One region of the Pedobacter cryoconitis genome, then DNA from elsewhere that is predicted to be linked to it. Evidence: riboswitches for the same ligand, from Rfam matches in the RefSeq annotation. Region 1 holds a riboswitch; the other holds the start of a gene.

What was found. Region 1 has a riboswitch for thiamine pyrophosphate ahead of AY601_RS19775 (TonB-dependent receptor). Riboswitches for the same ligand answer to the same signal wherever they lie in the genome.
Region 2: another riboswitch for thiamine pyrophosphate. It lies ahead of thiS (sulfur carrier protein ThiS); the one in region 1 lies ahead of AY601_RS19775 (TonB-dependent receptor).

The regions. Positions count from the first base shown of each region.
Region 1 is NZ_CP014504.1:4,716,187-4,724,027, reverse strand. Features, by position in the region: gene AY601_RS19785 (MFS transporter) at 1-322, opposite strand, end outside; gene AY601_RS19780 (thiamine phosphate synthase) at 414-1,046, opposite strand; gene AY601_RS19775 (TonB-dependent receptor) at 1,097-3,547, opposite strand; TPP riboswitch at 3,603-3,750, opposite strand; gene AY601_RS25785 (hypothetical protein) at 3,800-3,952, opposite strand; gene AY601_RS19770 (AAA family ATPase) at 3,962-4,483, opposite strand; gene pnuC (nicotinamide riboside transporter PnuC) at 4,476-5,117, opposite strand; gene AY601_RS19760 (hypothetical protein) at 5,215-5,739, opposite strand; gene carB (carbamoyl-phosphate synthase large subunit) at 6,045-7,841, shown strand, end outside.
Region 2 is NZ_CP014504.1:3,770,148-3,777,988, forward strand. Features, by position in the region: gene AY601_RS15545 (thiamine phosphate synthase) at 1-66, opposite strand, end outside; gene AY601_RS15550 (thiamine phosphate synthase) at 56-670, opposite strand; gene thiC (phosphomethylpyrimidine synthase ThiC) at 671-2,554, opposite strand; gene thiS (sulfur carrier protein ThiS) at 2,596-2,799, opposite strand; TPP riboswitch at 2,860-2,947, opposite strand; gene AY601_RS15565 (FadR/GntR family transcriptional regulator) at 3,091-3,741, shown strand; gene AY601_RS15570 (sulfite exporter TauE/SafE family protein) at 3,766-4,599, shown strand; gene AY601_RS15575 (DUF1634 domain-containing protein) at 4,605-5,003, shown strand; gene AY601_RS15580 (MFS transporter) at 5,056-6,270, opposite strand; gene AY601_RS15585 (LysR substrate-binding domain-containing protein) at 6,429-7,301, shown strand; gene ribB (3,4-dihydroxy-2-butanone-4-phosphate synthase) at 7,592-7,841, opposite strand, start outside.

The DNA.
Region 1 (7,841 bases):
GAGGAGAAGTTGCAATCAACATGATCAGTGAGCAGATAAAAACGCCCAGGAATATTTTCAGTAACAGTCCTCTCTTTTCAGATTTGTCTGCAATATATCCTCCATAGAGTGCAATCCCGATAGCGGGGAGTGCTTCACAAAGACCAACCAGGCCTAAAGCAAGCGGATCTTTCGTTAAGTGATAAATGTGGAAGCCGATAATTACAGCCTGCATCTGATAGGCAAACGTAAAAAAGAAACGCATACCAAGAAAAGATCTGAATTCCCTGTAGCGCAGGGCGGCATAAGGATCTTGTTTATCTACAATTGTGGGACTGTCCAAAGGAAAATGATTTGAAACAAATGTATATTATAAGCAAGTCTTTTTGAAATGTAATGTCAAATATGACAAAGCCATATTTGACATTAATAAATTATTTTACAAGATCATAGAAATCCTGATAGGCATGCTTCATGTTTTCTGCCTGGTTGATGGCAGAAGAAGCTGCAATTCCAAAGATGCCTGTTTCCAGTAAAGCTTCTACATCAGTTAATTTTACACCGCCGACAGCTAATACCGGAAGATCAATTTCTTTTTCTTTTAAAGCTGAGGCGATTTTTGCATAACCTTCCAGGCCTAACCATGGCGCATTATTCGGCTTCGTATCCGTATGGCTGAACGGACCACATCCTGCATAATCAGCACCTTCTCTGGCTAATCTGAGTAATCCTTCTAAGGTATTGGAAGAACCGCCAATAGTAATATCTTCTCCTAACTGCTCACGCAATGCACTGAAATCGGCATCCATGTCTTCGATATGAAAACCCTGGATATCCGCTTTTCTGTTCAAATGAATGTGATTGGTTACAATCAGTGTTGCGCCCCAGTCATCGCAAATTTCTGCAATGGCATGAATATCCTTTAAAAGAGCTTCGTCATCCTTAGTCAAACAACGGTATTGAACCCACTTTGCGCCTGCTTCACAAGCAATTTGTGCCTGTTCAATATGCGTTAAGGCATCAATATCATGTGTGATAAACTGAAGCTTTTCGATGAATTTTTTCATGTATATTATTATTTAAAGATTTCCGGATTAAAATTTTCTAAAGTTAAATCTTAAAACTTAACATTCAGGGATAATAATAAGTTGGTGCCCGCTTGTGGAAAGTAGAAATTCTCTGTTACGCGGTTACCACCACTGTAAGATCCATAAGTATAGCCGTTACTCTCATATTTTTTATCGAAGATGTTATTAACCAGTAAACCAACATTCATGTTTTTCACTCCTTTAAAGCTGAAATCGTAACCTAAGCGGACATTATTTACCCAATATCCATTTAGTTTTCTGCCTTCATTCTTTGTATTATCCATATACTGTGTGCTCACATATTTGCTTTGTAAAGCGATGGCGAAACTGGTAAATGGTTTATAAACCAACTCTCCGAATACTACTGCATCTGGTGAAAAAGAAATGTTGGTATTGGTGTAATTGTAAGTATCCTCTTTTTTCGTATCATAGTTATAAATGAACTCAGAGAAGTCTTTAATTTTATTTCTGCTCAATGCTGCATTGGCGTTAATCAGAAAATGGCGGCTTAAAGTATAGGATCCGTCAAATTCAACTCCAATTCTGGAACTATTAGGCACATTCTGACGAATAGAAGCACCCACATCACTTAGCTTTCCGGTTACCACCAGCTGATCTTTATAGAACATGCCATATACGTTGACGCCCGCACTGTATTGCGCATCTTTAATCCGGTATCCAGCTTCTACATTATACAATCTTTCAGGATGTGGAACAGTGCCTGCATTCGCATTCACATAATCATCGCGGTTACCCTCTTTGTTGGCAATACTGAAAGAAGCATAGAGGTTACTTTTTGGATTTATAAAGTAAGAGGCGCCAAGCTTTGGATTGAAGAAATTAAGCTTGTCATGAATATTTAAAGGCAACAGATCATTGTCATTCCCTGTAATATCATAATTCAATCTTCTGTATTGCAGGTCGGCGAATAAGTTCAGTTTTTCAACGGGGCTGTAAGCAACCTTCGCATAAATATTGAAATCATTTTTATTCCCGTCTCCATCATAATAATGAGCAGAGTTATTCAGGTTCGAAGAGATTTGTGACCAGTTGATCTGACCATAATGCTTGCCACGGTATTGATTATAAGCACCACCTACTGTGAAATTCAGCTGAGAAGATGCTTTATAATTGAAACTATAAGTGGCGCCATAAAAATTATTGTTTAACCAGCGTCTGCGAACAAGATCGGTTGTCAATACAGGTGCGCCGTTAATCATTGGATTCTCTAAACCATAGTCGGCAAATTTTTGTCCAGCTTTAAATTCTTCATAATACCCTCTTCCATAAGTATAATGCAATGCGCCATTAAAAGAGAATTTATCATTAAATTGTTTCGCATACAAGACCTGGTAATGATCCTGCCAGTAGTTATCATTCTGATCTTTGTATAAGAAAGAGTTATATTTTCTGTTATCTGCTGTTAATAAATTCGTTGCATCAGCACCTGTTATGCCATTTCTTTCGATATAGTCATTAATTCCCTGTACATCCCCTCTTAATTTTGCTTCCGGAACACCATTCCAGGACTGGTAAGTTTTCTCTGAACCAGAAAATACATTAATCCTTAACAGATCAGTTTTTCCATGATAAGCGCCGGATAAGAAATAAGATTTTAATAAAGATGCACCGCGGTCTACATAACCATCAGATTGTATTCTGGACAAGCGGCCATCAAAACTGAATTTATTATCAATGAGTCCTGTTCCGATTTTCACGGTATTTTTTAAAGTATTAAAAGAACCATAGGTACTGTTAACCTCCGCATAAGGTTCTAAGCCTGGGGCAGAAGTTTGTATATTCAGGCTCCCGCCAAACGCACCGGCGCCATTTGTAGAAGTTCCTACACCACGCTGAATCTGGATACTCTCAACCGAAGAGGCAAAGTCTGGCATGTTTACCCAGAATGAACCCTGACTTTCAGAATCATTTAAAGGAATTCCGTTGACAGTGACATTGACCCTTGTCGCATCGCTTCCCCTGATCCTTATACCTGTGTAACCTACTCCGGTTCCAGCATCAGAAGTTACGACTACTCCCGGTGTGTTGTTAATAATGAAAGGTAAATCTTGTCCAAAATTATTGGCTTCAATATCAGTTTTACTGACATTTTTATAAGTCGTACCTGATTTCTCAGTAGCCCTTGTCGCCATGACAATAACTTCATCTGCCAGGTATGCTGAAGGCTCCAGGTTAAAATAGATCTGCTGATCTCCTTTCACTTCAATAGTTTTGTGCTGTGTTTCATAACCAACAAAACTTACGGTAAGTACATATTTACCAGCCTTAACGTTTTTAAGCTGATAGGCTCCATTCGTATCACTACTAACGCCAATACTGGTGTTTTTTAGACTGATACTTGCTCCCGGTAAGCTGGTATGTTTGGTGTTTTCGGAAACAGATCCCGAAATTGTGAATTGCGCGCTGGCAACTACAGGTAAAAGGAACACAGCTATAACTGCGATCAATAATGTTTTCAATTTGCTACTGTTTTTTAGTAAAACCTGTTGCACATAGGGCTAATGCAACATAATTAAACTCCATAACTCCAATCCCTCCGCCGGCATTACCCGGATCAGGTGCATATTTGAATCGCATGAAATCAATTCAGCGCTCAAATAATGGGTATGATCTCAGCCTGTCTTTGTGTTTTTTACAAAACAAGGCACCCCTTTGATATCGGCAAATGTATAAAATATTTTAGATATAGCAATTTAACAACGTCTGTACCGTCATTCTATATCTTCTTTCTCGTTTTGTGCATTCGTATATCCCTGTGCATATTTGATACTTCCCCAGGCGGTTAACATGGTAATAATATCCTCATCTTTAATTGGTCCGGTCAATTGACTTTTACAATAATCTAAAAATTCTGTTTCGTTCATTTCGTATTCTTATTTTGTCTCCAAAAATTTATCTATTGCTTTGAGCGCATTTTGTAATCTATCTTCAATACCGCTGATCAAAACATAGTCAGCACCCAGGTTTTTCAATTCTTTGTGCCATATCGCCATAAAATGTTCCCGCATATGTGGGAAATTGCGTTGTGGATCTTCCTGCCATGGTAAGTCAATATTCAGCAGTAAGTAATGATCATAAGTTCTCAATGGCAAAGCATCCAATACCAGTTGAGGAGTTTCACCCAGCATTTCATCGCTCCATATTTTTACTGTTAAAAATGTGGTGTCACAGAAAATCAGTTCCTGTTCTGCAATAGCCAGAATTGATTCTTCTAGCGCCTGCTGTCCATGAAACATATTAATTTCATCCTGCATGGTACAAGGAGCTGTTAATGCTGCGCAGTAATACCTTGCAAATTCAGGAACCCAAAGCGTGTTGTAATGTTTAGCCAATAATTTTGTCAGTGTGGACTTCCCTGTACTTTCAGGTCCAACAATAGCTATTTTTTTAGTCATGACTTTTCGTTGTAATTTCTGTTTCCAATCTTGATTTTTTCCATCCCTGGTAACCTACCCAGGCGATATAAACATATAAAGCGTACATAATTGCAGTTGCATAAAGATCTTTTGAAATATAAACACCCACGTAAATGATATCAACAAAAATCCAGATCAGCCAGTTCTGTAATACTTTTCTGGCGAGGAAGATTTGAGCGACCAGGCTGCATGCAGTACAAAAACTATCTAAAAATGGATAAGATGCCTTGGTAAAGTAATGCAGTAAAGTACCGGGAAGAATAGTTAGTAAAATAATGGCAACAGCCGACAAAGCCATTTCTTTGTCGGTAATAATACTGACGGGCCTGGAAGTTTCAGGATTATTCCTGTTTTTACTCCAGAAATACCAACCGTAGGCATTAGTTACCAGGAAATAGACTTGTAAGCCCATATCCGAGTAAAGTTTACTTTCAAAAAAGATGAAAATATAGATCAGTACACTGACAATAGCAAGGGGCCAGTTCAGAATATTATTCTTTGCAGCCAGCCAGACACAAAGTGTTCCTGTGATTACGCCACACCATTCCAGCAAGCTGGTTATCTTAAAAAAATGAACAATACTTTCTCTGACTACATCAACTAGAGCTACCATGCGTCAAATGTAAAAAAATCCAGCAGAGATGAACATCTCAGACGGGATTTTTAAACCAAACAAAATTCTTGAAGAATACCTGATACTGAGGTTATGATCAATTTTTACTGGCAGGTGAAGAGCTGAAGCTTAAAGAAGTTCTGACACTCACATCTGTGGTTAGCTTTTCTCTCAATACATATTCCAATCTTACCTTTAGGCTGCTGCCTTTGATATACTGATCAACAAAACGTGAATTGTCAATGTCCAGTACCAAAGAAGATCCGATATGTTCTGATACATCATTTCTTGAAGCAACCATGACTTCGCCACTGCTTCCGTTGGAAATAAAAATTTTAATGGATTTAAACATACCCATGCTTTTATCATTCGGATCGGAAGCAATAATCCTTGCAGATGCAATCCTGATATCCCTGACATAATCATTTCCACTCTGATTACCGATGACTTCATCAAAACTACCAGCAGCACTGGTCACAGAAGCTGTGCTGTCCACTTTTGAAGATTTGGGAATAACCTGGGTGGCAGTATATGGGAAACTGGATTTAATAATGGATTGAACAGTTCCGCATCCGCTTAGCAGAATAACCGTAGCAAAGACTGCAAATAGTATTTTTTTCATTAATATAGTTTTGTTTTTTAGCTTGTATGATTGCGTTATATCTTTTCCATTAACGCACTAACTTTGTTCAAAGTACGCTGATTAAAAATAAACATACACTAACAATCTGTCGTCCCATTTTTCTGTTCTGATTATTTTAGGTTTCTTTTGAAAAAAAACTGAATTATTACCGTCTAATAATGTACCTTTGCATCCCGACAGAACAGTCGGGATTCTTCAGCAATAGCACGTAAAATCTCGCCCAGCTATCAGTCTTACAAGACGAACATTTTTTAACAAAACACTTTAGACTTTTTTAAAGCCTTATGCCTAAAGACACCTCCATACGTTCAGTATTGATTATCGGTTCCGGACCTATTATTATTGGCCAAGCCTGTGAGTTTGATTACTCCGGATCCCAAGCTGCCTTATCCTTAAAAGAAGAAGGAATTGAAGTTTCTATTATAAACTCCAATCCTGCAACTATTATGACTGATAAGATCATTGCAGACCATGTTTACCTCAGACCTTTAACGGTAGACTCTATTGAGCAGATTTTAATAGAGCGGAAAATTGACGCTGTATTGCCAACAATGGGAGGGCAAACTGCCTTAAACCTTTGTAAGGAAGCTGAAGAACGTGGTGTTTGGGAAAAACATGGCGTTAGAGTAATTGGCGTTGATGTTGCTGCAATTGAAAAAACAGAAAACAGAGAAGCTTTCCGCCAGTTAATGGTGGATATAGGTGTGGGTGTTGCACCCTCAAAAATTGCAAACTCTTTCCTTGAAGGTAAAGAAGCAGCACAGGAAATCGGCTATCCGCTGGTTATCCGTCCTTCTTATACTTTAGGTGGATCAGGTGGCGGTTTTGTCCATAAAAAAGAAGAATTTGATGCTGCGTTGAAACGTGGTCTTGAGGCTTCTCCAACACACGAAGTATTAGTAGAAAAAGCAGTCTTAGGCTGGAAAGAATATGAGCTGGAGTTATTAAGAGACACCAATGATAATGTGATTATCATTTGCTCGATCGAAAACTTTGATCCGATGGGTATTCATACTGGTGATTCTATTACAGTTGCACCAGCAATGACTTTATCTGATACCTGTTATCAGGAGATGCGTAACCAGGCAATCAAAATGATGCGTGCGATTGGTACTTTCGCGGGTGGATGTAACGTACAGTTCTCAGTTAACCCTGATAACGACGATATCATTGCCATCGAGATTAACCCAAGGGTTTCCCGTTCATCAGCACTGGCAAGTAAAGCAACTGGTTATCCGATTGCTAAAATTGCTTCTAAGCTGGCGATTGGTTACAACCTGGATGAAATTGAAAATCAGATTACTAAAACTACTTCAGCTTACTTTGAGCCGACTTTAGATTATGTAATCGTTAAAATACCGCGTTGGAACTTTGATAAGTTTAAAGGTGCAAACATGGAGCTGGGCTTGCAGATGAAATCTGTTGGTGAAGTAATGGCTATTGGCCGTAGCTTTATCGAAGCCCTTCAGAAAGCCTGTCAGAGTTTAGAAATCGGACGCGCTGGTTTAGGTGCCGATGGAAAACATAACAGAAGTATCGAAGAGATTATGCACGGTTTGGAACACCCAAGCTGGAACCGCTTATTCCTGATCAAGGATGCAATGAGCATGGGCGTTCCATTGGAGTCTATCCGTAAAGTAACCAGAATTGATAAATGGTTCTTAGCTCAGATCCAGGAACTGGTACAGCTGGAAACAGAATTAAAACGTTATTCATTAAATAATATACCGAAGGAATTCTTCTTCACCCTGAAACAAAAAGGATTCTCTGATATCCAGATTGCTTACCTGTTAGGTAATGTAACTGAGGATGAGGTTTATGACCGTAGAAAATCATTGGGAATCAGAAGAGTTTATAAAATGGTAGATACTTGTGCTGCTGAATTCTCTGCACAAACTCCATACTACTACTCAACTTTTGAGGAAGAGAATGAATCTATCCCTACAGATAAAAAGAAAATCATTGTATTAGGATCAGGCCCGAACCGTATTGGTCAGGGGATTGAATTTGATTACTCTTGTGTGCATGGTTTGCTGGCAGCAAAAGAAAGCGGATTTGAATCGATCATGATCAACTGTAAT
Region 2 (7,841 bases), 950 kb from region 1:
AATAGCAGTAAGGTGTGTCCCATTTTCCGGGGGCTGTGATATATAATGTAACTGATCAATTAACATCTCTTTTTTCTTCTAATGATTTGAGCATCTTTTCAAATTCTTTTAATGCGCCAGACGGGTGATTCCAAAGTGCACCAAGAACAGCAGCACCATCAAAATTCATTCGTTGCAATTCCTGGAACAGGTCTGCATTCACCCCTCCAATCCCAAAAACCTTTAATCCCTGTGGAACAGCAGACAAATAGAAATTACGCTCTACTATACTTTGATATCCAACTTTTGAAATACTATTAAATACTGGCCCAAAAAACACATAATCCAAAAAGGCAGTATCCGCTGGTGGTCCCCATTGATGAACAGACCGGCTTAAGTGAAAACCAGCTGCAAAAAGCGCTGTTTTTTTTTGCTGACTGGTAAGCTTCCATAGTTTTTCAGGATAATGAAGCCTGCGGATTGAAAACATGTTTGCCAATTCATGATGCTGATGAATTGAAATTGCCCGGTAATAATCCGGGTTAATCTCCAGCATCAGCCTCATAAATCTGGTCTCATCATTTTCCGGTTTCCTGAGATGCAATAATTGAAGTCCTGCCTCAAACAAGGCATTGATCAATTTGCCTTCTCCCTGGAAATAATCCGGACGTGTTACGGCTATAAGTTCCATTTACAGGTATATTTCACTTCCTTTTTCGGTGAATTCACGCGATTTATCTTCCATCCCTTTTGCAAGCGCCGCAGCTTCGTCCAAACCTTGTTTAGCTGCATATTCCCTTACGTCCTGGGTGATTTTCATAGAACAGAAATTCGGTCCGCACATGGAACAGAAGTGGGCGATTTTAGCACCATCGGCAGGAAGTGTCTCGTCATGAAACTCCTTTGCAGTATCCGGATCAAGTGAAAGATTAAACTGATCTTCCCATCGGAATTCAAACCTGGCTTTACTCAATGCGTTATCACGGTATTGAGCTCCGGGATGTCCTTTTGCTAAATCTGCCGCATGCGCAGCAATTTTATAAGTGATTACCCCGTCTTTTACATCTTTTTTATTGGGTAAGCCCAGGTGTTCTTTTGGCGTCACATAACACAACATTGCCGTTCCGTACCAGCCAATCATCGCTGCGCCAATTGCAGAAGTGATATGATCATATCCAGGTGCAATGTCAGTTGTGAGTGGGCCTAAAGTATAAAATGGAGCTTCACCGCAATGTTCCAGTTGCTTTTCCATATTTTCTTTAATCATATGCATCGGTACATGGCCCGGCCCTTCAATAATAGTCTGTATATCATGCTTCCAGGCAATTTTAGTCAGCTCACCTAATGTTTCCAGCTCAGCAAACTGTGCCGCATCATTCGCATCTGCCAGGCAGCCTGGTCTTAAACCATCACCTAACGAAAAGGCAACATCATAGGCTTTCATGATCTCACAGATTTCTTCAAAATGTGTGTACAAGAAGCTCTCCTGATGATGCGCCAAACACCATTTTGCCATGATTGATCCACCTCTGGAAACTATACCGGTAATCCTTTTTGCAGTCAATGGAATATATCTTAGCAATACTCCGGCATGGATGGTAAAATAATCAACCCCTTGCTCGGCCTGCTCAATTAATGTATCCCGGAATAGCTCCCAGGTCAGATCCTCAGCTTTACCGTTCACTTTTTCGAGTGCCTGGTAAATTGGAACTGTCCCGATTGGAACTGGTGAATTACGAATAATCCACTCCCTTGTTTCATGTATATTTTTACCTGTTGATAAATCCATAATGGTGTCAGCACCCCAGCGACATGCCCATACGGCCTTTTCAACTTCTTCTTCAATACTGGAAGTTACTGCTGAGTTACCAATATTTGCGTTGATTTTAACCAGGAAATTCCGGCCAATAATCATTGGTTCAGATTCAGGGTGGTTGATATTTGAGGGGATAACAGCTCTCCCGCAAGCGACTTCCTGGCGTACAAATTCTGGTGTAATGAAGCCCTTAGGTGTATTGGCACCAAAGCTATTTCCTGCATGCTGCTGACTCATCGCCTCTGCCTGCTCTCCTTTTTCATTATTCCACAGTTCTATCCTCTGGTTTTCTCTGATCGCGATATATTCCATTTCCGGAGTGATGATCCCTTTCCTGGCATAATGCATCTGAGATACATTCTGTCCTGCTTTTGCACGATAGGGTTGATGCTGAAAAGCGAAACGTAACTGGTCAAGTGATGGGTCTGCCAATCGCTGTGCACCATAAGCAGAGGTAATCTGATCCAGCTTTTCAACGTCACCTCTATCGGTAACCCAACTTTCTCTGATCCGTGGCAACCCTGCTTTAACATCAATATGTGCATTCGGATCTGTATAAGGCCCGCTGGTATCATAAACTGTTACACATGGGTTTGTCTCTGTCAGGCCAAAACCATTATGTATTTTGGTTTCGCTAAGGCTGATTTCACGCATGGCTACTTCAATAGCATGAAGTTCACCTTTTACAAAAACTTTACGGGAAGCCGGGAATGGCGTCCTGCTGATGACCTGGCCATCTGGAATTTTTTCTACTTTCATCGTTATGTGATTTTGTGAGGTTGCAAACAGAAATTAATGAATTATCCTCCTTGAGTTGCCTTGATTAGCATGACCTGGTCTCCGGGTTGAAGATGGTATACAGACCAATCAGATTTAGACATGACTGACTGATTAACAGCCACCGCAATACCGCTTCCAGAAATCTGCAAAACAGCAGTTAACAGCTGTACTAATGAGCATGGTCCGGCAATAGAATAAGTTTGATGATTTACAGTAATTTCCATTCTTTTCATTTTTAATAACGATAGGAATGACCTGTATAAGGAATGGAAAACCAACAACATAGTTGTGGCCTTACTTTTCCCTTCGGCAGTACTAACTGCATCAGGTTCAAAGGGTATATCTCAGCACAAGGCACCCCTAAAGTTTTTTGTAAACCTATAACATTTTTAAGAAGAAAAGAAATTTATTAAAAGATCAACTTCAAAAAAGACAGTTTCTCTTGTCACTTTTACATTACAAACATCAGACGTATGATCCGATTATATACCTTTGAAACATCAGATGTTTTAATCATGAAAAGAATCAATTTATCAGACAAAGTAATCGTTGCACTCAAAAGCGATATTGCCTCTGGAAAACTCAAAAAAGGCACAAAAATCCCATCAGAACCTGAACTGATGGAGCGTTATGAAGTTGGCCGTTCTACCATCAGGGAAGCAATTAAAACCCTTGCTATCTCTGGCATACTTAAAGTACAGCAAGGCTCAGGTACTTTTGTCGCTTCAAAAATAAAAGAGGAATCTCTTGCACAGCGTCTGCGCCGGGCAGACTTCGAAGAAATAAATACTGTCCGCTCTTTACTTGAAAAAGAAATCGTAAAACTTGCTTGTCTGAACAGAACTGAAGAAGATTTGACTGCCATGCAAAATCATCTTTCCCAGCGGAAAAAAGCTATCGATACTGATCAGCAACAAAAATGTACTGATGCAGATATAGCTTTTCACGTCAGCATTGCAAAAGCTTCAAAAAACAAAGTATTAATCGATCTCTATCAAAACTTCACTGCAGTAATCCTGGATTTCTTTACCAAGCGTAAAGAACAAAATATGGCTTATTTTGCCAGAAGCCATGCCTGGCATGAGGAACTTTCGCTGGCCATTGTCAACAGAGATCAGGCAGCGGCAGAACAACTCATTAAAACTTTATTAGATAACAATTACTAAAAACTATTATTAATTATACAACTCATGACAATTTTAACCTTTACCCTGATCCTGTTATTAGGGGCTTATCTTGCAGGACTTGCTGGTTCACTAACCGGTCTTGGCGGCGGCGTGGTAATTATACCCTTGCTGACCTTATTTTTTCACGTTGACATCCGTTATGCAATTGGTGCTGCGCTGATCGCATCAATCGCTACCTCTTCTGGCTCTGCAAGTGCTTATGTGAAAGAAGGCATTACCAATATCCGTCTCGGAATGTTCCTGGAGATAGCAACAACGGCAGGTGCTGTTTTGGGGGCTATTCTGGCGATCTATACGCCTGTTAACATTGTAGCCATTCTGTTTGGTGCCACCTTGATCTTTTCAGCAGCAATGACAATGAGAAAGAAACATGAAGGTGCATTAGCGGAAGGTAGTCAACTTTCCTATTTGCTGAAATTAAACAGCAGCTATCCTACAAAAGATGGTATAATAGACTATAAACTAAAGAATATAGGCGGGGGATTCTCGATCATGACCTTGGCGGGAATACTTTCAGGCTTATTAGGAATAGGTTCCGGTGCCTTAAAAGTATTGGCAATGGACAGTGCCATGCGTGTCCCTTTCCGGGTAAGTACTACGACCAGTAATTTCATGGTCGGAGTAACTGCTGCTGCGAGTGCTGTGGTTTATTTACAAAGAGGTTATATCGATCCTGGAATTGCTTTTCCAGTAATTATCGGTGTACTTGCGGGAGCTTTTACAGGCTCAAAGTTATTGATGAAGATCGATGTCAAATGGTTGAAGGTCATCTTCAGTTTTGCGATCACAGCTATCGCCCTTAACATGATTTACAATGGTTTTAATCACAAATTCTAGGAAACATGAATAACAGTAAAGAAACTAAAAGAGTAACCGACTACGATATGCAACAGCTAATCGGTCAGGTTTTAAGATATGGTGTATTAATTTCAGGCCTTGTTGCCATTATCGGAGGAATCTGGTACTTATTCCAGCAAGGCTCCGGCCTTCCTGACTACGGCACATTCCATGGGGAAGGCGAAGGCTATACCAGCTTACCAGGTATCATTAAAGGATTAGGGCAAGGCAGTGCAAAAGAAATCATCCAGCTCGGTGTAGTCATTCTGATTGCGACCCCGATTTTAAGGATTGTATTTTCACTGGTTGCTTTTGGAATGGAGAGAGATAAACTCTATGTATTGATCACATTGATTGTACTTTCAATTATCCTGTTCAGTACTTTCGGAGGATTGAGTATTTAAGCGGGCGAGTATTAAAACATAATGCGCGTATCGTTATGATACGCGCATTGCCTTATATAGTTTTAACTGCTGCCTGTCTGCTTTTATAATAGGCAAAGATACCAGTAGCAGTTATTCCTATTAATCCTTCGATTAATACTGCCGGTCTTGGGCCAATCAAATGAGCAACCCAGCCAATCAATAAACTACCAACAGGAATCAGTCCCTGGTAAGCCATTACATAATAACTGATTGCACGTCCGCGCATTTCGGGAATAGCATGTGTTTGAATATAAGTGTTGATAGCTGAGGACTGTGCCATCATCCCTACTCCTGATATTCCCATAAATAGTAAGGCAATAGGCAATTGTGGTGCAAAAGCAAGGAATAATAAACTACCTCCCAATACAGCCCCTGCAATAGTTGTTAATTTAATCAGCGTGCTGCTATCTTTTAAATTGGCCAGATAAATAGCACTGATAATTGATCCTAAACCAGCTGCACTTTCAAACCAGCTAAAGGTTTTGGCATCCCCATTAAAAATATCCTTGGCAAAAATCGGCATCAGTGTATTGAAAGGAATTACAAAAAGGCTGCTGATTCCGATCATCATGATCATGCTGCTTAATTCTTTATCTCCCGATACATATCTGAAACCTTCTTCCAGCTCTACCCAAATGCTTTTAGTTGATTTTGTAATAATCTGCACAGGTAAACGCATCATGAATAAACAGATCAGTACCGGGATATAACTCAGGAAATTTCCCATGAAACAAATGTCTGTACCAAAAGTACTCAGAATGATCCCTGCGACAGCCGGACCTGCAATACGTGCAAAATTGGCCATCGAAGAGTTCAGCGCAATCGCATTCGGTAAATCATTTTTATCATTCACCATCTCTACCATCAGTGATTGCCTGCAGGTTACATCAAAAGCATTGACAACTCCCTGTACCAGGCTCAATCCGATAATAAAAAGAATATTATTATATCCAAAATAAATAATCGCTGCCAGTGCTCCTGCCTGAATCATGGAAACAATCTGTGTAATGACCAGGATGCGGTACCGGTTATGCCTGTCGACCAGGCTCCCTGCGTATGGCGATAAAATTAACGAAGGGATCAAACTTACAAAACCAACTACCCCTAGTAAAACAGCAGATCCCGTAAGCTGATAAACCAGCCAGCTGACCGCCGTCTTTTGCATCCATGTGCCTATAAGGGAAATTGATTGTCCATAAAAGAAGAGTTTGAAATTACGTGATTTTAACGACCGGAAAACATTCATGATATTATTTTACTATTTTGAAGATCTGAAAGCTGGTGGACTGCATCTGATTTTCTCATCAACAGCTTCATCAGAAAGACTGTTACAAATTTCGGCATAAACTATCTATTTATAAAATTGATAGTTTTAATGATATTGATTAGTTTTAACGATCGATTATGGAAATCAGACAACTCAACTACTTCATCAAAGCCGCAGAACTCCTGCACTTTACAGCTGCAGCAGCAGCCTGCTTCGTAACGCAGTCTACCCTATCACAGCAAATCAAACAACTCGAAGAAGATTTAGGTATGCTCTTATTCGACCGCATGGGTAAACAAGTAAAGCTAACAGAAGCCGGTAATGTATTCCTGACGCATGCCTATCAAATCATGCTCGACATCAAGAAGTCAAGGCAAGCCATCTTTGAGCTCGCGAATATGGTTAACGGAGAGCTGAAAATCGGGGTGACCTATGCCTTCAGTTCTTTGCTGCTCCCAGCATTAACCCCTTTCTCAGAGAAATATCCCGGTATCATGATCCATATTGAATACGGAACAGCGGGTGAACTGGAAAACAAACTAAAAATGGCTGATCTGGATATCATTCTGGCCTTCCACGAACAACGTGACAGTAGTGGCTTTGAAATGCAGCCTGTATTTTCTTCCAAAATTGTCATGGGTATCTCCAAAGAAAACCCTTTGGCCAAACTTCCAAAAATCTCCCTGAAAGAACTCGGAAAATTAGACCTGATCCTCCCTAGCAAAGGCTTTAGTTCACGCGACCTATTCGATGAAATCTTTAGAAAAAACAATATTATACCCAATACAAGAATCGAAATGAATGATGTACATTCCCTGTTATCCATGGTTGAATCCGGGAACTGGGCAACCATCATTAATGAAAAGGCAATAAGCACCTGGGAAAACATTGCTGCCGTACCTATCTCAGATAAAAAGCTTTACAAACAGGCTTTCATCCTCTGGCAAAAAGGAGTATACCGTAAAAAATCAGCCATGCTATTTGTGGAGGAATTTATGAAAGTGGTATAGTGACGCAATGAGTTACCCACTGAAGTAATCAAACAGGACAATCCAAAAAACTATCCAACAAGGCAATCCAAAAAGCTAGCCAACAGGGTAATCCGAAAAACTATTCAACAGGAGAATCCAAAAAGCTATCCATTGGGTTATGAATCCAGCTATACATCCTGCAACAGGAGAAACTGTAAAAAAAGGAGTATGCTAATGTGAAGGGCATTCGTTCCGAGCCTCTTCGGCGACGGCGATGTCGCCCGAACATAGTATACTCCTTTTTTTACGTTTGAAGAACGCGCAAAAAATTATTTCAACAGCGATAAACGATACTGGAAAATATCTTCAATAGAAACCACAGTAGACTCATACTTATCCGCAAAAACAGAAATCTCAGCCAACCTTGCCATCGTACCATCCTCATTGGTCAGCTCACAAAGAACAGCTACAGGTCTGAACCCAGCCAGAACCACTAAATCAATGCTCCCCTCCGTATGACCACGTCTGCCGAAAACCCCATCCTCATTAGCCCTTAACGGGAAAACATGACCAGGTCTG